DNA from 4 places in the Phreatobacter sp. GW821-FHT04C01 genome. Region 4 is predicted to be linked to each of the others. Evidence: riboswitches for the same ligand, from Rfam matches in the RefSeq annotation. Region 4 holds a riboswitch; each other region holds the start of a gene.
The links. Region 4 has a riboswitch for cobalamin ahead of metE (5-methyltetrahydropteroyltriglutamate--homocysteine S-methyltransferase). Riboswitches for the same ligand answer to the same signal wherever they lie in the genome.
Positions count from the first base shown of each region.

Region 1: it holds a riboswitch for cobalamin, as region 4 does, so the genes downstream of both, cobW (cobalamin biosynthesis protein CobW) here and metE (5-methyltetrahydropteroyltriglutamate--homocysteine S-methyltransferase) in region 4, are expected to answer to the same signal.
Region 2: it holds a riboswitch for cobalamin, as region 4 does, so the genes downstream of both, AC07WJ_RS17950 (TonB-dependent receptor) here and metE (5-methyltetrahydropteroyltriglutamate--homocysteine S-methyltransferase) in region 4, are expected to answer to the same signal.
Region 3: it holds a riboswitch for cobalamin, as region 4 does, so the genes downstream of both, AC07WJ_RS18740 (TonB-dependent receptor plug domain-containing protein) here and metE (5-methyltetrahydropteroyltriglutamate--homocysteine S-methyltransferase) in region 4, are expected to answer to the same signal.

Region 1 covers NZ_JBWKTP010000004.1:427,112-432,380, forward strand. Annotated here, with positions in the region: gene cobO (cob(I)yrinic acid a,c-diamide adenosyltransferase) at 1-469, opposite strand, end outside; gene cobU (bifunctional adenosylcobinamide kinase/adenosylcobinamide-phosphate guanylyltransferase) at 478-996, opposite strand; cobalamin riboswitch at 1,061-1,245, shown strand; gene cobW (cobalamin biosynthesis protein CobW) at 1,504-2,553, shown strand; gene cobN (cobaltochelatase subunit CobN) at 2,573-5,269, shown strand, end outside.
Region 2 covers NZ_JBWKTP010000004.1:443,427-448,695, forward strand. Annotated here, with positions in the region: gene AC07WJ_RS17940 (FecCD family ABC transporter permease) at 1-331, opposite strand, end outside; gene AC07WJ_RS17945 (ABC transporter substrate-binding protein) at 328-1,233, opposite strand; gene AC07WJ_RS17950 (TonB-dependent receptor) at 1,236-3,422, opposite strand; cobalamin riboswitch at 3,454-3,654, opposite strand; gene AC07WJ_RS17955 (nitroreductase family protein) at 4,050-4,709, opposite strand; gene AC07WJ_RS17960 (hypothetical protein) at 4,801-5,118, opposite strand.
Region 3 covers NZ_JBWKTP010000004.1:604,670-609,938, reverse strand. Annotated here, with positions in the region: gene AC07WJ_RS18750 (NAD kinase) at 1-191, opposite strand, end outside; gene AC07WJ_RS18745 (SDR family oxidoreductase) at 348-1,094, opposite strand; gene AC07WJ_RS18740 (TonB-dependent receptor plug domain-containing protein) at 1,211-3,223, opposite strand; cobalamin riboswitch at 3,358-3,604, opposite strand; gene AC07WJ_RS18735 (MBL fold metallo-hydrolase) at 3,716-4,696, opposite strand; tRNA gene AC07WJ_RS18730 (tRNA-Thr) at 4,885-4,960, opposite strand; gene AC07WJ_RS18725 (hypothetical protein) at 5,125-5,269, opposite strand, start outside.
Region 4 covers NZ_JBWKTP010000010.1:274,126-279,394, reverse strand. Annotated here, with positions in the region: gene metE (5-methyltetrahydropteroyltriglutamate--homocysteine S-methyltransferase) at 1-1,749, opposite strand, end outside; cobalamin riboswitch at 1,853-2,064, opposite strand; cobalamin riboswitch at 2,201-2,413, shown strand; gene AC07WJ_RS30385 (ribonucleoside-diphosphate reductase subunit alpha) at 2,526-5,269, shown strand, end outside.

The DNA.
Region 1 (5,269 bases), on a different contig from region 4:
GGCCGGTCAGCGTCTCGACCACGTCGGCGAGCGGCAGATAGTTGTAGCGCAAGGCGATATTGAGCTCGTCCAGCACCACCAGCCCAATGGTCTCGTCGGCCATCAACTCGCGGGCCTTGGCGAAGGCGCGTTCGGCGGCGGCGATGTCGCGGGCCTTGTCCTGGGTTTCCCAGGTGAAGCCTTCGCCCATGCTGTGCCAGGCGATCCGGTCGCCGAACACGGAAAGCGCTTCCCGTTCGCCGGTCGACCAGGCACCCTTGATGAACTGCACGACGCCGACCCGCCAGCCATGGCCGAGCGCGCGCAGGATCAGCCCGAAGGCGGCCGTCGACTTGCCCTTGCCGGGGCCAGTATTGACGATCAGCAGGCCCTTTTCGAGGGTCTTGGAGGCAACCTCGGCATCCTGCACCGCCTTGCGCTTGGCCATTTTGGCGCGATGGCGCTCGGCCTCCGCGGTTTCATCAGACATGCTCGGCCTCATTTCACGATCATCGGCAATCCCGCCACCATGAAGACCACATGGCTCGCGTCATCGGCAAGTTCCTGGTGCAGCCGCCCGGCCTCGTCGCGAAACCGGCGGGCCAGCGTATTGTCGGGCACGATGCCGAGCCCGACCTCGTTGGACACCAGCACCAGCGGGCCCTTTGCCTGCCGGCAGGCTTCGGCGAGGGCGGCACGCGCGGCGGCGATATCGGCTTCGGCCAGCATGAGATTGGTCAGCCAGAGCGTCAGGCAATCGACCAGGATGGGCATGCCGGCGGGCGCCCCGGCGATGGCGCCGACGAGATCGAGGGGCGCGTCGACGGTCTGCCAGCCGTCGCCGCGGCGGGCGCGATGCTCGGCGATGCGCGCGCGCATCTCGTCGTCATAGGCTTGCGCCGTCGCGACATAGCGCCAGGGCGCCGGCTGCGCCTCGATCAGGCCTTCGGCGTAGCGGCTCTTGCCGGAACGCGCGCCGCCCAGCACCAGGGTCACGGATCGGGTCGGGCTCGGCATAAGGACCTATGGGCTCGCCTGGGGAGTCGGGGGCCGCATCCATTGCAAATCGGCGGGCGCGCCGGTAGTGCTAAATCCCGACGGTGCCTCTCAGACGAGGTGAAAAGGGAACGTGGTGCGACGCCACGGCTGCCCCCGCAACTGTAAACGGCGAACCGAAGCCACAAGCCACTGGGCGCAAGATCCCGGGAAGGCGGCCGAAAGTTTGGACCCGTGAGCCAGGAGACCTGCCGTCACCAGTGCTTCTCATGGGCCCATCGAGCGGGGTGTTTCGATGGCAACCGGTCCGGGCGTTCCGCGCCCGGCTTCGTCCTTGGGAGCGTTTCCGGCGTGAGCCGGCTGCCAGACGGAGTATGCCGTGACCAGATCCCGAAAACCCCTTGCCGCTCGTCCCCCGTTGCCGCTCCGGCCACCGGGCGCCTGAACCGCGCGACCGCCGGATGCCGAACCGCGGGATCGTTTGCGCGCCCGCTTATTCCTTAAAGCCTGCCTGATCACGGACCCATCATGACCCAGCCGAACCCGACCTCCCTGGCCAAAATCCCCTGCACCATCGTCACCGGCTTTCTCGGCGCCGGAAAGACCACGCTGGTGCGCCATCTCCTGGAAAACAATGGCGGCCGCCGGCTCGCCGTCCTGGTCAACGAATTCGGCGATATCGGCTTCGACGGCTCGTTCATCGAGGGCTGCGGCATCAGCGGCTGCACGGCGGAAGACATTGTCGAGCTGCCGAACGGCTGCATCTGCTGCACGGTCGCCGACGATTTCATTCCGGCGCTGGAAAAACTGCTGAACCGGGCCTCGCCGCCCGACCATATCCTGATCGAGACCTCCGGCCTCGCTTTGCCGAAGCCGCTGGTCAATGCCTTCAATTGGCCGGCGATCCGCAACCGCGTCACGGTCGACGGCGTGATCGCCGTGGTCGATGGTCCAGCCGTTGCCGACGGCACCTTTGCCGACGACTCGGAGGCGCTGGCCGCCCAGCGCACGCAAGATGGCGCGGTCGATCACGACAATCCGCTGGAAGAGGTGTTCGAGGACCAGATCCTCTGCGCCGACCTGATCCTGCTCAACAAGAGCGACGCCATCGACCAGGCGACCCGCGACCGGGTCAAGGCCGAGATCCAGGCGCATCTGCCGAAGGCGATCAAGATCGTCGAGACCGCCCATGGCAAGGTCGAGCCGGCCCTGGTGGTCGGGCTCGGCGCCGCCGCCGAAACCGACCTTGCCGGCCGGCCCTCGCATCACGAGACCGAGGAGGACCACGACCACGACGATTTCGAGAGCCATTCCTTCGCGATCGAAGCCGTCGGGGCGCCCGAGATCCTCGCCGCCCGGGTCACCAAGGCGGCGGAAGCCGCCGGCGTCCTGCGCCTGAAGGGCTTCGCCTCGGTCGGTGACAAGCCGATGCGGCTGGTTGTCCAGGGTGTCGGCCGCCGCATCGCCCATCACTACGACCGGGCCTGGACGGCGGGCGAAAGCCGCCAGGGCCGGATCGTGGCGATCGGGCTGAAGGGCTTCGACCGCGCCGCGGTCGAAGCCGCGCTCAACGGCTGAACCCGTACGCGGACCGGCCATGCACATCCTGCCCGCCACCACCGTGACGCTTGACGAGGCCGACCGCGCTGTCGACCTCGGCCAGCCGCCCGGTGACCTGGTGGTGCTCAGCTTCGCCGACAGCGACCTGACGGCGCTGTCGGCGGCGGCAGGCGCGATGCCCGATCTGGCCGTCAGGCTCGCGAGCCTGCGCCAGCTGAGGCATCCGCTGTCGGTCGATCTCTATGTCGAGAAGACCGTCATCGGCTCGCGCTTCGTCCTGGTGCGCCTGCTCGGCGGGCTCGACTACTGGCGATACGGGCTCGACCAGTTGCATGCCGCCTGCCGGGCGGCGGGCATTCCGCTGGCGGTGCTGCCGGGCGACGATCGCGGCGACGAACGCCTGGCCGCCTACAACACCGTCGATGCCACGGCCGCCGGCGACCTCATCCGTTATTTCCAGGCTGGCGGCGGCGCCGACAACATGCGCCGGCTGCTCGGCCGGATCGCCTCCTGTCTCGATCCGCGGGTCGCCGCCGAACCGGCCGTGCCCCTGCCCGCCTTGTTCGCCTGGTCGGCCGCCAAGGGGCCGGAGGCCTGGTCCGCGGCGCTTGCCGCCTGCCCGGCTGACCGGCCTTTCGCCCTGGTGCTGGTCTATCGCTCCAGCGTGACGTCGGGTGATACCGACATCGCGGCGGCGCTCCGCGACGCCTTGAACGCGCGTGGCCTGGCGGCCCTGGTGATCGCGCTGACCAGCCTGAAGGATGCTCCGGCGACCGCCGCGCTCGAAATGCTGATCGCGGCCCGCAAGCCGGCGGTCATCGTCGCCACGACCGCCTTTTCCGCCCGTGACGGCGACGGTTTCGTGCTCGACGGCGCGGATTGCCCGGTCTTGCAAGCCATGCCGGTCGGCAATCCGCGCGAGGCCTGGCTTGCCTCGCCGCGCGGGCTTTCGGCCGTTGACCTCGCCATGCAGGTCGCCTTGCCGGAATTCGACGGCCGGCTCGCCGGTGCCGCGGTCGGCTTCAAGCAGGAGTTCACGGATGCCGCCACCGGCCTCGTCAGCCGCCGGCTGGTTCCGGACGAGGACGGCGTCGCGGCGCTGGCCGATCTGGCGCGGGCCTGGGTGACGCTCGGCCAGAAGCCGGCCGCCGAGCGGCGGCTCGCCCTGGTGCTCTCCGACTATCCGGCGCGCGGCGGCCGGGCGGGCTTCGCCGTCGGCCTCGATACGCCTGAGAGTGTCGCGGTCATTCACGGCCTGCTGGCGGATGCCGGCTACACCGTCGGCGATTGTCCGGCGCCAGCGGCCTTGATGCCTTTGCTGGTCGATGGCGAGGCCGGGTTCGGCGTGCCGCTCGACACCTACGAGGCTTTCGTCGCAGCCCTGCCCGAGGTGGCCCGCGAGGCGCTGTTCGCGGCGCATGGCGCACCGCAGGACGATCCGAGCTTCCAGGATGGCGCTTTTCGGTTCCGGGCCCGCGTGCTGGGCCATTTGCATCTTGCCCTGCAGCCGGCGCGCGACGCCGGACCCGACCGCAAGCTTGCCTATCACGACCCCGACCGGCCTCCCGGCCACGGTTATCTCGCCTTCTATTGTGGCTTGCGGCTTGGTGAGCGCATCGACGCGCTGATCCATCTCGGCACGCACGGCACCACCGAATGGCTGCCGGGCAAGGCGGTGGCGCTGTCGGGCGCCTGCTGGCCGAAGATCGCCATGGGCGCCCTGCCGGTCATCTATCCCTATGTGGTCGATGATCCCGGCGAGGCCGCGCCGGCCAAGCGCCGGCTCGGGGCCGTCACGCTCGGCCATCTGCCGCCCGAGCTCGCGGCGAGCGACCTGCATGGCGAGACCGCGCTGCTGCGCGATCTCGTCGAGGAATATAGCGCGGCCCAGGTGATGGACCCGCGCCGCGCCGATCTGGTCGCCACCGAAATCCGCCAGCGCGCCGAAAGCTCGGGCCTCGCCAGCGCCTGCGGCGTCACGTCGGAGCAGGACATGAGCACGGCTCTGACCGCGCTCGATGCCCATCTCTGCGATCTCGCCGAGACCAGTTTCCGCGACGGCCTGCATGTCTTCGGGCAAGCGGCGCATGACCCGGCTTCGTCGGCGAATGAGCGGCGAAACCTGATCCGGGCGCTCGACGGCCGTTTCGTGACGCCGGGGCCGGCCGGCTCGCCGCATCGCGGCCGGCCGGATGTCCTGCCGACCGGCCGCAATCTCGCCACCCTTGATCCCCGCTCCATTCCGACCCGCGCGGCGACCCAGCTCGGCGCCCGCGCGGCGCGCGCCGTGCTCGACCGGCACCTGCAGGACGAAGGCGACTGGCCGCGGCGGGTGGTGATGGATCTCTGGGCCTCGCCGACCTTGCGCTCGGGCGGCGAGGATATTGCCCATGCCCTGGCATTGATGGGGGTCGAGCCGGTCTGGCATCCCACCTCCACCCGCGTCACCGGCTTCTCGATCCTGCCGCTCGCCCGGCTCGACCATGTCAGGGTCGACGTCACCTTGCGCATATCCGGGGCGTTTCGCGACACATTTCCCGAACAGATCACGCTGCTGGATGCCGCCGCGCGCGCCGTCGCCGAGCTCGACGAGGACGACGCCTGGAACGAGCCGGCGGCGGCAAGGCGGCGCGGCGAAAGCCGGGCGCGGGTGTTCGGCGCGCCGCCCGGCCGCTTCGGCGCCGGCGCCGGCGCCCTGGCGCTCGACGGCGACTGGAAGGATCTGGCTGAACTC
Region 2 (5,269 bases), on a different contig from region 4:
ACAGCGCCTGGGGCACGCCGAGCGGCACCAGCAGCGCGACGGTCGCGCCGACCGCGGCGCCACCGGCCGAGCCGAGCAGATAGGGTTCGGCCAGCGGGTTGCGGAACAGGCCCTGGAACAGGCAGCCGCCGAGGCCGAGCAACGCGCCGACGGCGGCGGCCGCCAGCACGCGCGGCAGCCGCCAGTCGATGATGAGCCGGCTATCCAGCGACTGGTCGCCAGCGAGCGCCGTCCAGAGCATGGCCGGCGAGGCCCAGTCGTGGCCGGCCGCGAGGCCGAGCGCCATGACCGCCAGCAGGAGCGCCGTGAGCGACAGCCAGATCCGGGTCATGGCCTTTGCTCCGGGTGCAGGACCAGCGCCAGCTTCTCGATGCCGGCGACCACGCGCGGCCCGGGAATCAGGAATTCGGCGCGCGATACCGCGAAGATGCGCTTCTCCTTGAGCGCCCTGAGGCTCGACCAGCCGGAGCGGCCGAACAGGTCCTGCATGTCGGCGGCCGAACCGGCGAACAGCACGACGTCGGGATCGGCGCGCAGGATCGCTTCGGGTGACACCTGCGACAGCATCTGGGCCCGGTCGAAGGCGAGATCGCCGCCCGCCGCGACCATCGCATCGGCGGTGTAGCTGCCGGGGCGGGCGATCAGCAGCATGCCGGTGGCAACCCGTCCGGTGATCATGACGATGCGCGGCCGGCGCTTGCCGGCGATGCGGGCGGCCACCGCGTCGAGGCGTGCCTGCAAGGCGCCGGTCACCGCCGCGCCCCTGTCGGGCACGCCGGTGACATCGGCAACCAGCCGGATATTGGCCATGACCTCGGGAATGGAGCGGTGGGTCAGCACGATGATGGGAATGCCGAGCCGTTCCATGGGATCGACCAATTGGTTCACCGCCTGGCGCGCCGGCGTGACGACCACGAGGTCGGGGCGCTGGCGCACCACCCGGTCGACCGAAAAGCCGAGCCGGCCGCCAACGGTGGGGCGGCCGACCACCTCAGGCGGAAAACGGGTGTAGGTCTCGATGCCGACGATCCGTTCGGTCAGCCCAAGCGAGGCGACCAGCTCGGTGTTCGAGGCGAAGATGGTGACGAGGCGCGTCGGCGGCCGCGCGAACATGACCCGCCGCCCCAGCGCATCGACGATGGGGGCCTGCTCCGCCGCCAAAGCCGGGGGGACGGCCGGCGCGACCACGAGCGCCAGTCCAAGACATGCCGCCGGGACCGCCCTTCCCGTCACGATCAGAACCTCGCTTGCATGCCGACGATGAATTCCCGGCCCGGCATGGAATTGCCCATATTGCCGATGCCATTGGTATTGGCATTGGTCGGATTGCCGATGAAGGGCTGCTGGTCGAGCGCGATGAAAAGGGCGTGCTGGTTGATGTTGAAGATATTGTTGACCGCGGCATAGGCGGTCAGGCCCTTGCGCAATTCGCCCTCGAGCCGGGCATTCCACACCCAGAAGGCCGGCTTCCGGTGAATATAGCTGGAATTCGGTTCGCCGGCCGGGATCAGCAAGGGCTCCTCGGTATTGTACCAGAGCGGTCCGCGCAGGATACCGGTGACGGAAAACGTCCAGGGGATCGCCACGCCGGTGCGCTGGCCGAAACGCGTGCCGATCGCAGCCTGGTACTGATACATGCGCTCGACCTGGTTGCTGTTGGCGGTGGCCGCCGCGCCGCCGTCGCGCATGAAGAAATTGTAGCCGCCATTCGCCGTCATCGACCAGTGCCAGCCATTGGCCTGGGCGGAGAAGGCGCGCAGCACGTCGAGGCCGAATTGCAGCTCGATGCCGCGCACGGTCACGTCGCCGGGATTGTTGACATAGTCCGAGGTGGTGCTCGAACCCGGTCGGAGCTTGGTGACGATCCGGTTCGAGATGACGTTCTGGAACAGCGCGGCGTCGAGGCTCCAGCCGTTCAGTGCGAAGGTGGCGCCGACCTCGTACTGGCGGCTGGTCTCCGGCTTCAGGTTCGGATTGCCGAAGATCTGGGTGCCGACCAGGACGGTGTAATTGCCGGCGAGTTCGGTCGCCGTCGGCGAACGGAAGCCGGTGGACACGCCGGTGCGGAAGCTCAGGTAGTCGGTCGCCCGGTAGGTGCCGCCGACCGTATAGGTGGTGGCGTCATAAGGGCGGCTTCCGGTCGCCTGGTTGGCGAGGTTCGGCGTCGTATCGAAACTGGTCGAGCCGCGGGTGTGGCGGACACCGGCACGCAGGATCAGCCGGTCGTCGAACAGGCGCTGGCTGTTCTCGGCATAGAAGGCCATGACCGAGTCGGTCTGGTTGTTGTCCTGGGGCGACACCTGCGCCAGGTTGATCGCGGGATTGACGCTTTCGCGGTAGCGCTGCGAGCGGAGCCAGCTGCGCTCGGCGTCGAACCCGAGAAGCAGTTCGTTGCCGGCCCAGAGGTTGAAGATCGGCTGGAACCGGAGCCCCATGATGTCGAGGTGGCGGCGGTTGAGATCGAGCCGGGTGCGTTGCGCGACGGTCGCCGAATTGGGCGCCGCCCAGCGGAACACGTCGCGGTCCGACACCAGGTAGGTATGCGCGGTCCAGCGGGCGAAATCGGTGTCGGTCTTGCCGGAATAGACGAAATCGAACGAGGCATTGGTGCGTTCGTCGCGGTTGAACGTGCTCCAGGACGAGCCGCGGAAACCGGCATCGTAGATGCCGTCCGACCGCACGGTGACGTCGACGCGGTGGTTGTCGTTGATCTGGCGGCCGAAGGCGCCGGTGATTCCGAGCCGCTGGTACTGGGTATTGGCCATCAGGCCGCCGCCGGCTCCCGAATGGTAGCTGTCGCGCCGGCCGCCGGAAATGCCGACATAATAATCGTTGCCGTTGCTCTGGCCGGCAACATGGCCGCGGCCCTGCAGGAGGCCCCAGGAGCCGCCCTGGATATCGGCGAAATTGCCGGTGGTGTTGCGGCCGTTCTTCAGGATGATGTTGATGACGCCGCCAATCGCCTGGCTGCCATAGATCACCGAGGCCGGGCCGCGGATGACCTCGATGCGGTCGACGTCGGCCGGCGACAGTTTCGAGATATTGGCGGTGCCGGCGCGGCGGCCGTTGATCAGCACCAGGACCTGGCTGCGGAAATCCTTGCCCTGGCCGTCAGTGGCGCCGCCGCGGATGTTGATCGAGGTCTGGCCGGGCGTCCACTCGGAGAAAAAGCCGACGGCGTTCTCGGCGAGCAGTTCGGTGACCGAGCGGGCCGTCGACTGGGTGATGCGCTCGCCTTCGATGACCTGAACGGTACCGGTGATGCGGCTGCGCGGTTCCGGGCGCCCGGTCGAGGTCACCACGATCTCGTCGAGAATGGTCGGCGTATTCTGGGTCTGCTGGGCAAAAGCCGGGGCCGCGGCACCGGCGAGCAACAGGACAGCAATAGCCGGCGCGGCCGCGCGCGGCGAAGACATGGACATGGATCGGCTCCTCCGGCCCTCCGCCGGCATGGGTTACAGTCGATCCTCGGCCGGTCTCCTGGCTCGCGGGTCAGGCGCCGCTTCCCCTTCCCGGCCCGAAGGCCAGTGGTTTGTCGAAGAGCGCTATCCGCTTACAGTTGCGGGGGCAGCCGCGGCCTTGTGCTTGAACCAGCACGCACCGCATTCCCGTTTCACTCCCTGCGAAGGGAGCACCGAAGATTCGCTTAACGAAACACAAATAGGCGTTTGCCGCAATGCGGCCTCATTCCGTTTCGCACAGGCAGATGCGGGATGAGTGTGGGGGATGATCTGGCCCGGCGCCTGGGTCGATCCCCTGCGCTTCCCTCACCGGCCATTCTCGTCCCGGCCAGGCTGGTCCCGGCCATCCACCAATTCGGCACGGTCGATCGTGGAGATCGGATCCCATCGGAGCTGCGACCCGGTCGCGGCAAGATGCCCGCAGCGGCACGGGGCGAAACATCCCGCCGCAAGAGAAGTCGTGGATGCCCGGGACAGGCCCGGGCAAGACGATGCGTGGAGGTAGCGCCGTCGAGACCCGGGCGGCCCAGCCAGGAGGCGGCGCGATCGACGCCCCGGCGATCATCGGCGGCCGCTTCGGCCGTGCCGTCAGGCCGCCGGCCCGGCGTCCGGCGCCTGCCACCAGGTGGTGATCGTGGCAAGGTCCGGGCGCTTGCGTTCGGCGGGCGCCTCCCTGGCGGTGCCGATATGGACGACGCCGGCGATCCTTTCGCCCGGCACCAATCCCAGAAGCGCATGGGCGCCGGGGCTATAGGCGGCCCAGCCGGTCAGCCAGGTCGCGCCGAAGCCGAGCGCATGGGCGGCGGTGAGCAGGTTCATGCAGGCGGCGCCGGCCGACAGGTCCTGTTCCCAGGAGGGAATGCGTGCGGCTGCGTCGCTGCGGCTGACGACGATGACGATGACCGGCGCATAGGTGAAGACGCGCGACATGATGCCGGCGAATTTGGCGCGCTTTTCGGCGTCCATCGCCTCGTTCTCGGCGGCATAGAGTTCGGCGAAGCGGGCGCCGGCGTCGGAACGGGCCTGGCCCTCGACCACGATGAAACGCCAGGGTTCGAGGACACCGTGATCGGGCACGCGGGCGGCAATGGTCAGGAGCCGCTGCAGTTCGGCGGCACTGGGCCCCGGTTCGCTCAGCATGGTCATGCCGACCGACCGGCGCGTCTCGAGCAAGGCGAGAAGCGCCTCGCCTGCCCCGCCTTGGGGGCCGTCGGGCGTCATGACGGCGTTGGTCGCCTGGTTGTCCATGCTGTCTGCCTTTGCTGGCCGCCGGTCGCCGCGTCGGGCGTCCGGACGGCGATGGGGTATGGCGGCCGAGGCCGCCGAAATCCTGCGAGACTCAGGCCCGCCCGAGCGCCTGCATGAGCCGGAGATCGGTGACCTGTGGCAAGGGGATCATCGCCGCCAACGCCGCCTGCAGGGCTTCGACATCCGCGCTCGCGTCGGGCTGCCAGCCGCAGGGACAGGGATTGTCGCCGCGATGGGCCTCCGCGACCTCCTGATAGACCGAACCGAGCGCCATGGCGACCAGGCCGAGCACGGTGATCGGCGGCAATTGGGTGGTGCGAAGCGCATTGCAGAAGGCCACCATGATGGTCTGGTGGAATTCGGCGCGGGCAGCGTCGGTCGGGTCCTTGAGGCCTGGTTCAGCTTGCATGATCGGCATCTCCTGCGGCCGGCAGCGCGTTCGCCAGCCCGATGGGCAGTCTGGCGAGCCATTCGCGGCGGGGCACGAGCCAGAGCCATAGGCGCGAATGTCGAGATGTGCAAGCTATTGGATTTACAAGAGAAATAGAACAATTCGAAAC
Region 3 (5,269 bases), on a different contig from region 4:
TTTCCCGTGGAAATGAACCGGTGCAGCGTCTGCAGCATGAGGCCATCGCCGCCGAGCGCGACGATCACCGCGGCTTCGTCGGGCGGGACCGAGCCATAGCGCTGGGACAGGCTGGCGAAGGCGGCCTGTGCTTCCGGCGCCGGCGAGGCGACGAAGGCGATCTTGTGTGGCTCGGGACCTTGGTCCGACATGGCGGCCGTCATGCAGAGGAGGGGGCTGGCGCAAGGGCAGCTTAGCAACGCCAGATGTCAATCTCGTCTATACGCGCGGCGCATGCCTTGTCGAGATCATGGCAGGCCATCGGCGCCGCGTCGCGGCGCCGATCCCGACACGGTTCGTGTGCCCGGTCAGCCGCGGCCGACGAAGGGCATGTCGTTCGCCATCACGGTCATGGTCAGGATGTTGACGTCCAGCGGCAGGTTGGCGATGTGGACGACGGCCTCCGCGACATGCTTGACGTTCATGCGCGGCTCGACCTTCACCGAGAAATCCGCCTGCAGCACGCCATTGGTCATGCGCTCGGTCATTTCGGTCGCGGCATTGCCGACATCGACCTGCGAGCAGACGATGCGGTCGGCCCGGCCATCCAGCGAAATCGCCTTGGTGAGCCCGAGGATGGCGTGTTTGGTCGCCGTATAGGGCGCCGAATAGGGCCTCGGCGCATAGGCCGAGATCGAGCCGTTATTGATGATCCGGCCACCCTTCGGCGACTGGGCGCGCATCAGCCGCATGGCTTCCTGGGCGCACAGGAACGAGCCGGTCAGATTGACGTCGACCACCTGTTTCCACTGGGCGACGGTCAGCTGATCCATGGGGATCGCGGGCGCGCCCATGCCGGCATTGTTGAACAAGACGTCGATCCGGCCGAACCGGTCCTTGACCGCCTTGAACAGGGCGGCGACCGAGGCCTCGTCCGCCACATCGGTCGGCACCGCGACGACCGGGCCGCCGGTCGCCGCCGCGACGGTCTTCTCCAGCTCCTCCTGGCGGCGGCCGGCCGCCACGACGGCATAGCCGGCAGCGGCGAGCCCCAGCGCCGAGGCGCGCCCGATGCCGGAACCGGCTCCGGTGACGACGGCAATCTTCTGCGACATGTGTTTCCTCCGATAGGCGAATGGGCGGCGCGCTGTTGGCCGCGCGATCATGGCATCGGCAGACTGGCCGAAACGGGCGCCACTGTCGACTGTATGCAGGTGCAGATCCGCCCGGATCAGTCGCCCAGGCGCACGCGCAGGCCCGCATAGACCGCCGCGCCGCCGGCATTGTAGCCGTAGACGTCCTGGTAGCGCTGGCCGAAAATGTTCTCGCCCCGGATATAGGCGGTGGCATTCTTGGTCACGTCGTAGGAAAGCTGCGCGCCGAGCAAGGTATAGGGCCTCAGATAGACGTCGCTCGTCCCGAGCGGTCCGAAGAAGCGGTCGCGCATTGTGCCGTTATGGGCAAGCGTCACGGTGAACTTGCCGCGATCTTCAGCGAAGGAGGCGACGGCCGACAGGCTGGCGGCATGTTTCGGCCGGCGCACCGCCTCTTTGAACACATAGCCCGAGAAGGTGTTCTCGGCCGAACGCGTGTCGGTATAGGTGTAGGAGCCGGTGATCCGCAGCCAGTCGAGCGGCCGTGCGGTAACCGATGCCTCCAGGCCTTGGCGCGATGTCGCGAATGGCAGGTTTTCGACGGTGATTCCGGATCCGACGATCTCGTTCTGCAGATTGGCCCGGAAATAGGTGATGTCGGTGACCAGCCTGTCGCCGAACCAGCGCTGCTCGATACCGGCGTCCCAGCCGAGCGACTGTTCGGGCCGCAGGTTGGGATTGCCGACAAAGGTGTTGGTGAAGCCGAACTGCTCGATGAAGGTCGGGTTGGTCACGCCCTTGCCGAGGGAAGCGTGCAGCTTGGTGCCGGTGTCGAAGGTCTGGGCCGCCGTCAGGCGCCAGGTGGTGGCGTTGCGGAAGGACGAGTTCCAGTCCTGGCGCATGGCCGTCGACAGCGAGAAGCCGGTCGCCAGGCTCAGGAGATATTCGCCGTAGAGGCCTTTGCGCTCGCGGTTCTGGCCGGCGCCCGCGAAACCGGGATTGCTGTAGAACCCGAACATGCCGTCGCTTTCGTAATAGTAGCGGAAGCGCTCGCGGACGATCTCGGCGCCGCCGACGAGGGTATGCCGGGCACCGAAAAAGCCCGGCGTCTCGAACGTATAGGCCGAGCGATATTCCGCCCGGCTGCGCTCGGTCTGCGACCAGAAGGCCTGGCGCTCCAGCGTGCTGAACGCGCTGATATAGCTGTCCGCGGCATTGGTGCTTTGCCGCGAGGTGTCGGCCGAGAGCTTCTGGATCCAGCGCCCGTCCAGCAGGCTGACCGTTCCGACGATCCGGCCCTGGAAATCATTGGCCGTGGCGCGCCCGACGCCATTGGCCAGGAAGCCATAATTGGGATCGCCGAAGGCGCTGTTGGCCGGATTGTAGAAGCCGGTCCGGCTGACCATCCGGAGCGTGCCCTCGAGATTGAACCAGTCGGTCGGGTCGACGCCCAGCTTGGCGCTGAACGAGCCCATCTCGGAACCGTTCGGCCGCGTCGTGCCGGGGGCGACGACGAAACCGCCGGAGCGCAGGCCGGACACCGACAGGGCGCCGTAGAACGGTCCCTGCGCGCCACGCGCCGAGACCGAGCCTTGCAACGTGCCGAACGAGCCGCCTTCGAGCCGGGCGGTGAGCTCCGGCCGGGCCAGCCCGCGTCCGGATTTGGTGGTGATCAGGACGACACCGGACTGGGCATTCGGGCCCCAGATGCCGGATTGCGGGCCTCTGACGACCTCGACACGCTCGATATTGTCGACCGGCAGGTTGGCCAGGTCGCTGTCGCCATTGTTGACGTCGTTGATGGGCACGCCGTCGACCACCACCAGGGTGTGATTGGCCTCGGCGCCGCGAATGCGCACCTGGGTCAGGCCGCCGCGGCTGCCGCTCTGGCTGATCGCCACGCCCGGCACCAGCCGCAATATGTCGGGCAGCGCCTGGGCGCCCTGGTTGCGGATGTCGTCGGCGGTGATCACGGTGACCGCCGAACCGACGCGTGGCGCTTCGACCGGCACGGTGCTGGCACCATAGACCAGGATGTCGGGCAGGATGGTCGGGGGCTGGGCCGCTTGCTGGGCGCGCGCCGCGCTCCAGCCGGGCAGGGACAGAATCAGGGCCGAAAAACCGAGGCTGAGAATCGGGCGTTGCGCCATGGCGGATCTCCGCGGGAGGGACACGGGATCGCGGAAGCTTCAAGCCTCGAAGACGAGCCGATCGGCTCCCGCGACATCAGGTGTCACCGAAAAAGCGGATACCCGCTCCCCGCGCGCGCCATCCCGCACGCCCGGACAGTGACGTCGCGCCGGCCGGTCTCCTGGCTTGCGGGTCGTCGCCGGGGCTCCGCCTTCCCGAGGGCCGATAACGGCCGTCAGTGGCATTCAGGAACCGGCTCGCCGCTCACAGTTGCGGGGGCAGCTGCGGATTTGCACCGGATCGCCATGACGAGCCGGGAGGCCCGTTTTCGTCGATCCGGTACGCACCGCATTCCCGTGGCCATTGCTTGCGCGATGGCCGCCGTCGCGAGTCCGGCCAGGAGGCGGACTCGTCGGCATTTTGTCAATCGACGGAAGCAAGGCGTTCCACCGAAAACAGGCGACCCGCCCCGGCCTGTCGGCCGGGACGGGCTTTTCGGTCGCGCCAAACGGTCAGACCGACTGGCTCCACTGCACCGGCACGAACTGGAAGCCGTTGCCGTCCTTGGCGATGAAGCCCGTGGCGGGGAAGGGGGCGTGATAGAAATGCACCTGGGTGCGCTCGGTCGCGACCATGTCGAGCACGCGCCGGCGCGTCGCCCGCGCCATGTCGGCATCCTGGTCGAACACCGCCGACCAGTCGGGATTGCGCACGAACAGCGCCGGGTGGCTGGTGATGTCGGCGACGAAGGTGAATTTGGCATTGCCCGAGGCGATGCCGAAAATGGTGTGGCCGGGCGAATGGCCGTGCGCGGCGAACGAGGTCACCCCTGGCGCCACCTCGGCGCCCGGCGTGAACCGCTTCACCTGCGCGGCGATCGGCTGGAACACCCGGCGCGCGTTCTGGAAGCCGCCGCGCATGCCGTCGGGCGCCTGGCCCATGCGCTCGTCCGACATCCAGAAATCCCATTCCGGCGCCGGCACGCTGATCTCGGCATTGGCGAACACCGCCGTGCCGTCCTTCAGCCTGAGCCCGTTGATGTGGTCGCCATGGAAATGGCTGATGACGACCGCATTGACCTGCGCCGGATCGAAACCGGCGGCGCGGAAATTGCGCATCCAGGCGCCGCTGGTCGGCGCGCCCGAATCGCCGTTGCCGGTATCGATCAGCACCAGCTTGCCGCCGGTCTGCACCACCAGCGTGGTGAAGGTGTTCTGGAACGCGTCGGTCGGCAGGAACGACTTGCGCATGGCGTCCTGCACGTCGGCCAGCGGCGCATTGCGAACGAAGCCCTCGAGCGGCCGGAGCGCGAAGCCGTCATTGATCGCGGTCACCGTGATGTCGCCGACCTTGTAGCGGTAGAAGCCCGGCGCCTGGGCCGGAGCGGCGGTCTGTGCTTGGGCGGAGCTGATCATGGCTGAGGATCCGATGGCGGGAGCGGCGGCAGCGGCCGCGGCGGCGGCCAGGGCGTGACGGCGGGTGATCTGTGTCATCTTGGCGTCTCTCGGTCGCGGGGCGGCAATTGTTTTGCCGCGCGACGCTAACCTGCGAAAAAGCTTGGCGAAAGGCCCGCCGCCGCTCGGGAAGGTCACGCCATCGTGAACGGCTTGCAGGGCGGCGTCGCCGCCGGACGGACCGGGCGATGGCCATTGTCGACCATGACGTCCAAAACCAAGGGGACTGGTGCCGGCAGCGGGACTCGAACTCGCGACCTACCGCTTACAAGGCGGTTGCTCTACCAACTGAGCTATGCCGGCCCATGACCGGCATCGGCCTAGCAATGCCGCGCCCCGCGCGCAAGAGCGTCGCCGCGATTCCGCTTTCGCCGCGGCCCAAAAGAAAACGCCGGGGTGAGGCCCCGGCGTTGGTCTTGGACGAGCCGGCGAATGCCGGCATGCACTGAATTCGGTTCGACCAAAAGTCAGTTCGACGACGAGAAGGCCGAGGACGGCACCACTTCGCGCTGGATCTGATTGCGCTCGGCATTGCTCACGCCGACGGACTGGCCGCCGAGGTTGCGATGCGAGGAGAACTCGCGCGGCTGGACCGGCGCATAGGTGGTGACG
Region 4 (5,269 bases):
GACCGGCCCGGTCAGCATGCCCTTCATCGGCCGCGTCGTCAGCGACTGGGCGTAGGACGACCAGCCGACCGTCATCGGCCGCGGCCGTGACACGTCGCCGAAAATGATCGGTGGCCGCACATAACGCGAGCCGTAGCTCTGCACCCAGCCATGCCGGGTGAAAGCATAACCGGACAATTGCTCGCCGAAATATTGCACCATGTCATTGCGTTCGAACTCGCCGTGAACCAGCACGTCGATGCCGATATCCTCCTGCCAGCGGATGGCCGCCTGCGTCTCCTGGCGCAGGAACGCCTCATAGGCGGCGTCGCTGAGCGTGCCCTTGGCATGGGCCGAGCGCGCCTTGCGCACCGCCTCGGTCTGCGGAAACGAACCGATCGTGGTGGTCGGAAACGAGGGCAGCGCAAAATGCGCGTGCTGCAGCCTCTGCCGATCGGCGAAGGAATGCGCGCGGCTCGCCATGGCAGGCGTCACCACGGCAAGCCTTGCCGCGACCGCCGGGTCGTGGATCTTGGTGGAGCTGCGCCGCCGGGCGGATGCCTCGGCCGACGCCGCCAGCACTTCGGCCACGGTGCCACGACCACCGGCCAGCGCGCGGCCGAGCGTCGCGAGCTCGGCCATTTTCTGGGCCGCGAAGGCGAGCCAGTCCTTCAGGTCGGGATCGAGCCCGGTTTCCAGCGCAAGATCGACGGGCACGTGCAACAGGGAACAGGAGGTCGCGATCTCGATGTGATCGGTGCCCCGCCTGGCCACCACCGGCTCGAGCCGGTCGAGCAGACGCGGCAGGTCGGCGCGCCAGACATTGCGGCCGTCGATGATACCGAGCGACAGCACCAGCCCGCGCGGCGCCTTGGCCAGCACCCGGTCGAGTTGGTCGGGCGCGCGGACGAGATCGACATGGAGGCCGGCGACCGGCATGCCGAAGGCCGTATCGAGATTGTTGCCGAGAGCACCGAAATAGCTCGCCAGCATGATCTTCAGGTCGGGCAGCGCGCGTGCGAGAGTCTGGTAGCAGTTGCGCAACGCGAGGCGCGCGGCATCGTCGAGATCAAGCGCCAGGCAGGGTTCGTCGAGCTGTACCCATTCGGCGCCGTTGGCGGCGAGCCGGCGCAGGATGTCGATATAAACAGGCACCAGGTCGGGCAGCAGGGACAAGGGATCGAAGGCACCGTCCTTGGCCTTGCCAAGCTTCAGATAGGTCACCGGCCCGAGCAGCACCGGACGGGTCTGGATGCCCAGTGCCTGGGCCTCCAGGAATTCATCGAGCGGCTTGGTCGAGGCCAGCGAGAATTCCTGCCCGCGTTCGAATTCGGGCACCATGTAATGATAGTTGGTGTCGAACCATTTGGTCATTTCGAGCGCCGGAACACCTGTCGCCGCAGGGCCGCAGCCGCAGGCCGCCGCGTGGTCCGCGTGCCCGGCCGGTGCCTCGCTGCCGCGCGCCATGGCGAAATAGGTCGCGAGCGCCACCTTGCCGCCGCGCCAGCCGTAGATCTCAGGGATGGCGCCGACCATGACGCTGGTGTCGAGGACGTGGTCGTAAAGCGAGAAATCGTTCGACGGAATGACGGTGACACCTTGCGCCTGCTGCAGCGCCCAGTGGCGCGCGCGGAGATTGGCCGCCGCCGCCAGCAGTTGCGGCCCGTCGATCTTGCCGGACCAATAACCTTCCAGAGCTGATTTCAATTCGCGCCGGGCGCCGATGCGCGGCACGCCGAGAGTGGCAACAGGCAGAGACAGAGACGACATTGGCAAACCCCGTTTGCTGGGGCGAAGGCCAAGCGGCCGCAAGCAGGCTGTCGGGACGCATGGCGTCCCGCTTTGCAAGCGACACACCGGACACCCCGCCCGTGGACGTTATCAGGTCGAGGCAGGTCTCCTGGCTCGCGGGTCAATGCTGCTGTTCGGCCTTCCCGAGACCTTCAGGCCCCAGTGACGCGAGATGAACAGCGGCTCACCGCTTACAGTTGCGGGGGCAGCTCCGGCCTGGCCCTGGGGCGTACCGGATTCCCTCTTAGCTCCGGACCCGGACGGATCCGCAGAACCACGACACCTCCATTTGGCGGCAGCAGGCGAAAAAAGTCAAGAATACATAAGGATATCTTTATGTCGTTAAATGCCTGTGATACCCAGGTCATCGTGTCGGCAAGAACCGCCCGCCGCCAAAACACAATCCATTGACATTGAACGCGAGTCGGCCGCTATATGTAGCGGTCGAGGTTCTCCTGAGTCGCACCGGGAGCTAAGAGGGAATCCGGTGAGATGCCGTTCGCATCGAAGCCGGAGCTGCCCCCGCAACTGTAAACGGCGAGACGCTGTCGAGACGTGTCACTGAGGTCCAGGAGGGCTTCGGGAAGGCCAGACAGCCCGACGACCCGTGAGCCAGGAGACCTGCCCCGACATCTTGAACGTCCACGGGCGGGGTGTCCTGGTGGGTCGCTTGCATCAGCGGGAGGGCGATCGCGCCGTCCTGTTTCCGGCGGCGTCCTTTTGGCCCAAGCCCCCACACTCTCTGGGGTCTGCCGATGTCTCTGTTGATTGAATCCGAAGCCGCGCCGAGCGCTCTTCCGCACACGTCCCTCGCCGCCGCCAGGCCGGCGAGCGAACCGGGCTATCAGGTGATCCGCCGCAATGGCGGCGTCACCCCCTTCGACCCCGCCAAGATCGCGGTGGCGCTGACCAAGGCCTTCCTGGCCGTCGAGGGCACGGGCGCGGCCGCCTCTCGCCGCATCCACGACGTCGTCGGGACGCTGACCGATCAGATCGTCTCCGGCCTGACGCGGCGGGCGGATGCCGGCCGCACGTTCCATATCGAGGATGTCCAGGATCAGGTCGAGCTCGCCCTGATGCGCGGCGAGCATCACAAGGTGGCGCGCGCCTATGTTCTCTATCGCGACGAGCGCGCCCGGGAGCGTGCGCTGGCCGGTGCGCAGGTCGCGTCCGCGCCGGCCAGCGCGCTCAGCATGACCAATGCCGCGGGCGAGCGGGTGCCGCTCGATGCCGACAGGCTCGCCCGCATCGTCCGGGAGGCCGTTTCGGGCCTCGACGGCGTCGATGCCGACGCGGTGATCACGGAGGCCCATCGCAATCTCTATGACGGCATCTCGCTCGACGAGCTGGCGCAAGCGCCCATCCTGGCGGCGCGTACGCTGGTCGAGACCGAGCCGAATTATTCCAAGGTCAGCGCCCGCCTCCTGCTCGACAAATTGCGCCGCGAAGCCCTGAGCTTCGTGTTCAATCGACCGGGGCAGGCGACGCAGGCCGAAATGGCCGAGCGTTACGGCGAATACATGCAAGGTTATGTTCGCGTCGGCATCGCCAATGAACTGGTCGATGCCGAACTCACGCGCTTCGATCTCCCCCGGCTTGCCGCCGCCATCAAGCCCGAGCGCGACCTGCAGTTCGACTATCTCGGCCTGCAGACGCTCTATGATCGCTATTTTCTGCACGTGCGGGGCCATCGGTTCGAATTGCCCCAGGCCTTCTTCATGCGGGTCGCCATGGGGCTGGCGGTGCGCGAGATCGATCGCGAGGCCAAGGCGATCGAATTCTACAACCTCCTGTCGTCTTTCGACTTCATGGCCTCGACGCCGACCCTGTTCAATGCGGGCACGCCCCGGCCGCAGCTCTCATCCTGTTTCCTGACCACCGTATCCGACGATCTCGACGGCATCTTCAAGGCTGTGAAGGACAATGCCCTGCTCGCCAAATATTCCGGCGGCCTCGGCAATGACTGGACGCCGGTGCGTGGCCTGGGAGCCCATATCAAGGGCACCAATGGTGAAAGCCAGGGCGTGGTCCCCTTCCTGAAGGTTGCCAACGACACCGCGATCGCCGTCAACCAGGGCGGCAAGCGCAAGGGCGCGGTCTGCGCCTATCTCGAAACCTGGCACGTCGACATCGAGGAATTCCTCGATCTGCGCAAGAATACCGGTGACGATCGCCGCCGCACCCACGACATGAACACGGCCAACTGGATCCCGGACCTGTTCATGCAGCGCGTCCTGGCCGGCGGACGGTGGACGCTGTTTTCGCCGGACGAGGTTCCCGACCTGCACGATCTCTACGGCAAGCCCTTCAAGCTGGCCTACGAGACCTATGAGGCCAAGGCCGACCGAGGCGAGATCAAGGTGTTCAGGCGTGTCGCCGCCGTCGACCTTTGGCGCAAGATGCTGACCATGCTGTTTGAAACAGGCCATCCCTGGATCACCTTCAAGGATGCCTGCAATCTGCGCTCGCCGCAGCAGCATGCCGGTGTCGTCCACTCCTCGAACCTGTGCACCGAGATCACCCTCAACACCTCGGCGGACGAAGTCGCCGTCTGCAATCTCGGCTCGATCAACCTGGCGGCCCATGTCACCGCCAAGGGCCTCGACCTCGACCGGCTCGGCCGGACGGTGGCGACCGCGATGCGCATGCTCGACAATGTCGTCGACATCAATTTCTACACGATCCCGGAAGCCCGCCGATCGAACCTGCGCCATCGGCCCGTCGGCCTGGGGATCATGGGTTTCCAGGACGCCCTGCAACTGCTGCGGCTGCCCGCGGCGTCCGAAGGCGCCATTGCATTCGCCGACACGTCGATGGAGGCCATCAGCTGGCTTGCCATCTCGGCTTCGGTCGACCTTGCCGCCGAGCGCGGCCGCTATCCGAGCTTCGAGGGCTCGCTCTGGTCGAAAGGCATCCTGCCGATCGACTCTCTCGAACTGCTCAGCGAGGCGCGCGACGGCGACATCGAGCTCGATCGCTCATCGACCATGGACTGGGACGCGCTGCGCGCCCGCGTCGTCACCACCGGAATGCGCAATTCCAACTGCATGGCCATCGCGCCGACCGCCACCATCTCCAACATTGTCGGAGTGTCGCAGTCGATCGAGCCGTCCTACAGCCAGCTCTACGTCAAGGCGAACATGTCGGGCGACTTCACGGTGGTGAACGCCGACCTCGTCCATGACCTGAAAGCCCGCGGCCTGTGGGATGAGGTGATGGTTTCGGACCTCAAATATTATGACGGCAAGCTGACCCGGATCGATCGCATTCCCGACGATCTCAAGGCGCTCTATGCGACATCCTTCGAAATCGAACCCAGCTGGCTGATCCGGGCCGCCGCGCGCCGGCAGAAATGGATCGACCAGGGGCAGTCGCTCAACCTCTACATGGCCCAGCCATCGGGCAGGAAGCTCGATGAGGCCTATCGCCTGGCCTGGCGGCTCGGCCTGAAGACGACCTATTACCTGCGATCGCTGAGCGCGACCCATGTGGAGAAATC